Regions from separate parts of the Mesorhizobium sp. f-mel genome, predicted to be linked through region 2. Evidence: riboswitches for the same ligand, from Rfam matches in the RefSeq annotation. Region 2 holds a riboswitch; the other holds the start of a gene.

Region 1 (3,067 bases), on a different contig from region 2:
ACCCACACGCGATGCGGGCAGACCTCGACTTCGTGTGGGGAACGTAGCGCTCGGCGACGGTGACGGAACTCATCAGGACTGGGCCCGCTCGTCGTGAGGCTGGAACATTCCCGGCGCTGATCGCAGCCGACGCTGCTCGTCGAAACGGACGCATCATCGAGCGTCGAAGGCGAAACCGCGATCTCAGTCCAAGGTCATGAAACAGGACCGCGATCCGATCGGCCCGCTCTCTCCGCCAGAGGCGCGGGCTTCATTTGTTCGGCCGGTGCGGCGGTCCGCTTGGGGGCGGAGATTGAAAATCTGCGGCGGTGTGTCGAGTACAGCGATGGGCTGCCTGGACAGCCGGCGGTTACCTTTCGGTTGCTCTAAGGCTCCGCGCCGCCTCATCGAGTGCCAGCGGATCGTCACCGAGGCGGTCGATGAGGTCTTGAGCTTGGTCGCCGGTGATGCCTGTTCTCATCGCCAGCGCTTCCGCTGCCTCAACATCCGATTGACCAGCGGCGCGGTTGCCTTTCTTCACTCGGCTTTGGGTCTGCGTGGGAGCTGGCACATCGGCACCAGATATTGCCGGCGGGCGAGCACCAAGCGAGCGGTCTTCGTTCTCGATTTCGACGGTCGCCTGATTCCAATGGCGCTCGTGCAGACCGTGCGTCTGGCCTTCTCGTTCCCAGATCTCATATGCGCGGCGCCGAATGCGTTCGTGTTTGTCGTCTGACATGGTCGTTCCTCCTTGTGGGTTTCACCCAACGCGAAGGAGCGTCGGAACGATCCCATCCTGCACGCCGATTTCAGACAAAGAGGGGACCCGGAAGGCTGGCTTCCGGAAGACCATGCCTGCGGCGTTGCGATGCTGCGATGCTTTAGGTGGCCCGGAGCAAATCCTAGTGCGGTGCTCGAGAGCAAGTCGTCCATCGCGCTGAAGGGTGCAGCATTGTTTTCCGTATGGAAACGGGTTTGAGGAGAAAGTTCGGCTCCTGCAGCACGATGCCAGACTAAATTAGAGCTGGCCATTGCTTGAACATCGTTCGCGCAGCTGCTACGTCGCCCATATCGACAGGGGCGCTCCGTATTGCCGGGGCTGAGATGGAAGGTGCAAGCCTTCGGTCCCTCAAGCTGATCTGGGTAATGCCAGCGGAGCGAGGCGACTATGTTTTCAGGTGCACAGATTTCCCTGTATCCGATGTGCGATGATTTCGTCGGCGTCATCCTTAGGGCACTTTCGGCGATGGATCCTTATCGGCCGAATTTCCGCATCGAAACCGACGACATTTCGACGCTGATGGTCGGCCCGCCCGAACAGCTTTTCCCGGCCATGCGCGATCTGTTCGCCTCGGCGGCGGCAAGTGGTGTGCATTGCGTGTTGTCGGCGACGGTGTCGCGTGGCTGCCCTGGCGAGCCTGACGATCCGATCTGCACACCGATTTCCGGCAGCAGCCACGAGCTGTCCCTGGCCGAGCGCATCGGCGCGGCGCGGGCGCATGTCGACGGTGCGAAAAAACTCGGACAAGAGGTCGCCGCGCAGTTCTCGCTCTATCCGCTCGGCGAGGGCCACCACATGGACGAGATCTACGGCTGCATCGACTTCCTCAAGGCCTCGGGGGTCTTCGACAGGTCGAAGAATTTCTGCACGAAGCTGAGGGGCGACGCTGGACCGGTGTTCGCGACGCTGTCGGAAGCTTTCCTTCGCTTCGGCGCGCCGCAAGGCCATGTCGCGCTCGACTTTACCGTGTCGGCGAACAGCCCGAGCCCTCGTTAGCCTTGGCTGTCAACGGGTTGCAGCGAGATCCGAGACGGCATCCGGAACGACCACCAGCTTGCCGACGAAATCCTTGGCAATGAAATCCGCCTGGGCGCGGTGGAAATCGGAGAGCTTGTAGACGCCGCCGACCAGCGGTCGGATCTTCTTGTCCTCGATGTAGCGGACGATACGGCGGAAATCGTGTCGCGTGCCCTGACTGGAACCGTGCAGCTGCAACTGCTTGAGATACATAGTGCGCAGATCGAGCTGTACGACCGGGCCGGCAATCGCGCCGGCCGTCGTGTAGCGACCTTCGGGCCTGAGGATGCGCAAGAGGTCGTTGAACATGGCGCCGCCGACCAGGTCAGCAACCACGTCGATCGGCCGGCCCTCGGTCGCTGCGTTCACGGCGGCGGGCAGGTCGGCGATGCCACGAGTGATCACCGCTTCGGCCCCGATGTCGAGCACCGCCTGTTCCTTGCCCTTGCCGACGACGGCATAGGGGATGGCGCCGCGCGCCCGCGCCAGCTGCACGATGCCGGAGCCGACGCCGCCAGAAGCGCCAGTGACCAGCACACGCTCGCCAGCTCTTAGTGCGGCACGTTCCAGCATCTGTTCGCCTGTGAGATAGGCGCAGCAGAAGGTGGCAAGTTCGACATCGGTCATTTCGGTATCGACGACATGGGCGTTCTCGGCTGGCACAGCCTGGTATTCGGCATAGCCGCCGTCACGGCCGTGGCCCATATAGTCGATGTCGGCGAGGGAATCGTCGTCGCGGTTGTAGATCGAGAAATCGACCATCACCCGCTCGCCGATACGGTCCGGCGAGACGCCATCGCCGACGGCGACGATGTGGCCGACCGTGTCTGTGCCCTGGATGCGCGGGAAAGTCAGCGTGTTGCCTTGGCGGCGCCAAGTCGATACCGCGGCAGCATCTTCTTCCGTGCCATAGGCGCCCTGACGCACCCAGACATCGGTGTTGTTCATGCCGCAAGCGGTGACCTTGACCAGCACTTCACCTGGGGCGGGCGAGGGCACTTTCACGTCGGTGCGGTAGACGAGCTTTTCCGGCCCGCCGTGACCGGTCAGCTGCACGGCGGCCATGGTGGCGGGGAGGGATTTGGTCATGGCATTCATGTCGATCTTCAGATGTTTGCAAACACGCTTTTCACCGCATCGGCCGTCTTCGAGACGATGATGTCGGCCTCTTCGCGGGTGAGGCAGAGCGGCGGCGCAAAGCCGAGAATGTCGCCCTGCGGCATGGCGCGGCCGATGACACCGCTTGCGGCGAGGGCGGTTGCGACCTGCGGCCCGATCTTTTGCGATGCA
Region 2 (3,067 bases):
GTATCCATGTTCGGCATTCGTCGGATTGAAGTGCCCACCGGCCGAGGCATGGCCGGTGTGATGGTCGCACTTCCCGGTTTCGTGAATATGGAATGCGACCCATTCACCCGCCGGCAGTCCTGTTACCTCCAACGCTATCAGCACGCCGTGCGCCGTCTCGGTCAGCGTGGCCGTTCCGTTCTTCTCGCCAGCCATGTTGACGAATTCGGCTTTCGCGGTCGCGGTGTCCTGAGCCGCTGCAGGCATCGCGACCGCCAGCGCCAACCCTGCTGTTGCAACCAATTTTTTCATCGACTCGTCCTCCGGTTGTCCAAGGAAGCCAAACATCAAAGGGGTCTCTTCGTTCCATTTGGGAATTGAGTTTTCGTCTCCGGCACGGCCGCCAGGGAAGCGACGCCGACAACTTTTTCGATGTGCCTCAGTTTACACCCATTCGAAGAGTTGCGCGGTTTGCCAGCCCGCCAGCAGTATGATGAGAATGCCAACGAGCCTGAGAAGCGTCTTTTCTGCGATTGACTTCACTACCCATCCCGCAATCGGCGCTGCGACTACGCCGCCAAGGATCAAGCCGGCGACAGAGAGTAGATTTTCCGTTAGCTCTCCTGCCTCCTCCCAGTGGCCCGTTAGCACCGCAAACAAGAAGGTCAGAGACACCGAGAGCGTGATGAGGAACTCGCTGGCATTTACCGTACCAATAACGTAGCGGGGCGTCCCGCCAAAACCAAGAAGGCCCGTCGTTACGATGGGTCCCCATCCGCCACCCCCTGCCGCATCGAGAAATCCACCACCAAGTCCAAGGGGAGGTACCGCGCTTGCAGGGACCGGATTGCTTGGGATACGCCGGAAGGAACGGAACAGGAGCCAAGCTCCGACGAGTGCAAGGTATGTGGTCACATATGGCTTCATGATCGCTCCCTCAAACGAGGTGAGCACAAAAGCGCCGAGAACGCCGCCGAGAACGCCAAACGGCATCAGGCGCCAGAAAAGCTTCCAGTCGATATTGCGGTGATAGAGGTGAGCCGAACCCGAGGCCGCAGTGGTAAACAGCTCAGCCGCGTGAACTGAAGCCGAAGCGTGTGCAGGAGACACGCCAAACCCCAGTAATGTTGTCGAGCAAATCACGCCGTAGGCCATGCCGAGAGCCCCGTCCACAGCTTGAGCTACAAACCCTACGAGCGCAAAAAGAATGAACTCTTGCATTTGGCTCTCCAACAAAGCGCGAGTCGTAATTGCCGAAAAGACAATTCACCAAACGCCTCGCATCGACAATGGTGACGACGAACGGGAAATTGTCCACTCGATCGACGCCTTTCCTGTACCTTCAGTCATTCAGCCTCTTAGGATATCGAGAGCGATCTCTCGAATTGGATGTTCGGGTAGCCGCACCTCCTCTGACCTGAGGTTTCACGGGTCGGGTACGGGTCGGGCGCAGACTTGCAGCTCCACCCCATATCTGTTTAATTGCCGCCATCCACAGGGGTGCTCCGTATCGTCGGGGCTGAGAGATGGGCTGCAAGCCCGTAAACCCTAGAGCTGATCTGGATAATACCAGCGGAGCGAGGCGGGCGATGTTTTCTGACGTACAGATTTCTCTTTATCCGAGGACCGGCGATTTCGTCGGTGTCGACATCTCCGCGCTCGATGCGCTCGACCCTTGTCGCGATCAGTTGCGCATGGGCACAGGCGATATTTCGACGCTGCCGGTCGGCCGGCTCCAGGGCCATGTCACGACCGAGCTTACGGTTTCGGCCAACAGCCCGGCCCCGCGCTGATCTTTTCGCGCCAGACAGGTCTCGCATGTCCCAATCTTTCTCCGCCGCGCCGCGAATCGCAGCCTTGTTCGCCAAGATCGGACCGGCCTTGCTATCTGTCGGCACGCTGGTTTTGGCTTGGGAGCTCTATGCGCGCATCTCGGGCATCTCGCCCACCACGCTGCCCGCGCCGTCACGCATTCTCGCCCAGGCCATCCTGCAGCGCCAGGCGCTGTTCGACAACACCGTGCCGACCATCAGTGCCACATTGGTGGGCTTCGCCTGCTCGCTGGCCGTTGCCTTCCTTCTTTCGATGCTGATCGATTTCTTCAAACCGCTGCGCCGCGCCCTGTTCCCGGTCTTCATCATTAGCCAGACGCTGCCGCTGGTGGCGATCGCCCCGCTGGTCATTCTCTGGTTCGGCTTCGGGCTGACGCCGAAGATCATGCTGGTCGCCCTCGTGACTTTCTTTCCCATGCTGGTCGCGCTGGTGCAGGGTTACGAATCGACGGATCGGGACATCTCGGCGCTTCTGAGTTCGATGGGCGCTTCCCGCATGCGCATTTTCCTGCTGGCCCGCCTGCCCTCCTCGCTGCCCTATTTCTTCGCCGGGCTGCGTATCTCGATCACCTACGCCGTGGTGGGCGCCATCTTCGCGGAATATGCCGGCGCGGCCAAAGGGCTCGGCATCTACATGCTCAACGCCAAAAACAATTTCCGGCCCGATCTCGTGCTCGCAGCCGTGCTGATCAGCGCCTTGCTCACGCTAGCCCTGTTTGCCGCCACGGTGCTGATCCAGCGCGCCGCCATGCCATGGGAGCGGCTCGATGCCGCACGAAAATCATGAGCAGACGGCTGGAGCTGCGCCAAGTCAGCAAGCGTTTTGGCGACATTGACGTGCTTGCCGGCATCACGCTGCATGTCGAGCCGGGCGAATTCGTTTCAATCCTCGGCCCCTCCGGAGCCGGCAAATCCACGATCTTCAGATTGCTGACGGGCGGTCTCGAAGGCTACGGCGGCGGTGTCGACTTCGACGGGCGGCCATTGGCCGACGCGCGCCGACCGTTTGCCTTCATGCCGCAGCACGATGCCCTGATGCCTTGGCGCACGGTTATCGACAACACCGCGCTCGGTTTGGAAGTGCAAGGCATGTCCCGCAAGGCGGCGCGCGACAAGGTGGCGCCGCTCTTCGGCGAATTCGGCCTTGCGGGCTTCGAGCAAAGGTATCCGGCGCAGCTCTCGGGCGGAATGCGCCAGCGCGCCGCGCTGTTGCGTACCGTCGTGCAGGACCGCGCCATGCTGTTGCTCGACGAACC

What was found. A riboswitch is a leader RNA that binds a small molecule or an ion and turns the genes downstream of it on or off. The one in region 2 is predicted to bind thiamine pyrophosphate.
Region 1: another riboswitch for thiamine pyrophosphate. It lies ahead of ACWUKX_RS26095 (YkoF family thiamine/hydroxymethylpyrimidine-binding protein); the one in region 2 lies ahead of ACWUKX_RS19995 (hypothetical protein).

Annotation. Positions count from the first base shown of each region.
Region 1 covers NZ_JBSPTO010000030.1:758-3,824, forward strand. The annotation lists gene ACWUKX_RS26090 (DUF2934 domain-containing protein) at 350-718, opposite strand; TPP riboswitch at 1,046-1,157, shown strand; gene ACWUKX_RS26095 (YkoF family thiamine/hydroxymethylpyrimidine-binding protein) at 1,148-1,756, shown strand; gene ACWUKX_RS26100 (alcohol dehydrogenase family protein) at 1,766-2,875, opposite strand; gene ACWUKX_RS26105 (aminotransferase) at 2,884-3,067, opposite strand, start outside.
Region 2 covers NZ_JBSPTO010000017.1:2,203-5,269, forward strand. The annotation lists gene ACWUKX_RS19985 (superoxide dismutase family protein) at 1-291, opposite strand, end outside; gene ACWUKX_RS19990 (sulfite exporter TauE/SafE family protein) at 424-1,200, opposite strand; TPP riboswitch at 1,466-1,578, shown strand; gene ACWUKX_RS19995 (hypothetical protein) at 1,569-1,772, shown strand; gene ACWUKX_RS20000 (ABC transporter permease) at 1,798-2,598, shown strand; gene ACWUKX_RS20005 (ABC transporter ATP-binding protein) at 2,595-3,067, shown strand, end outside.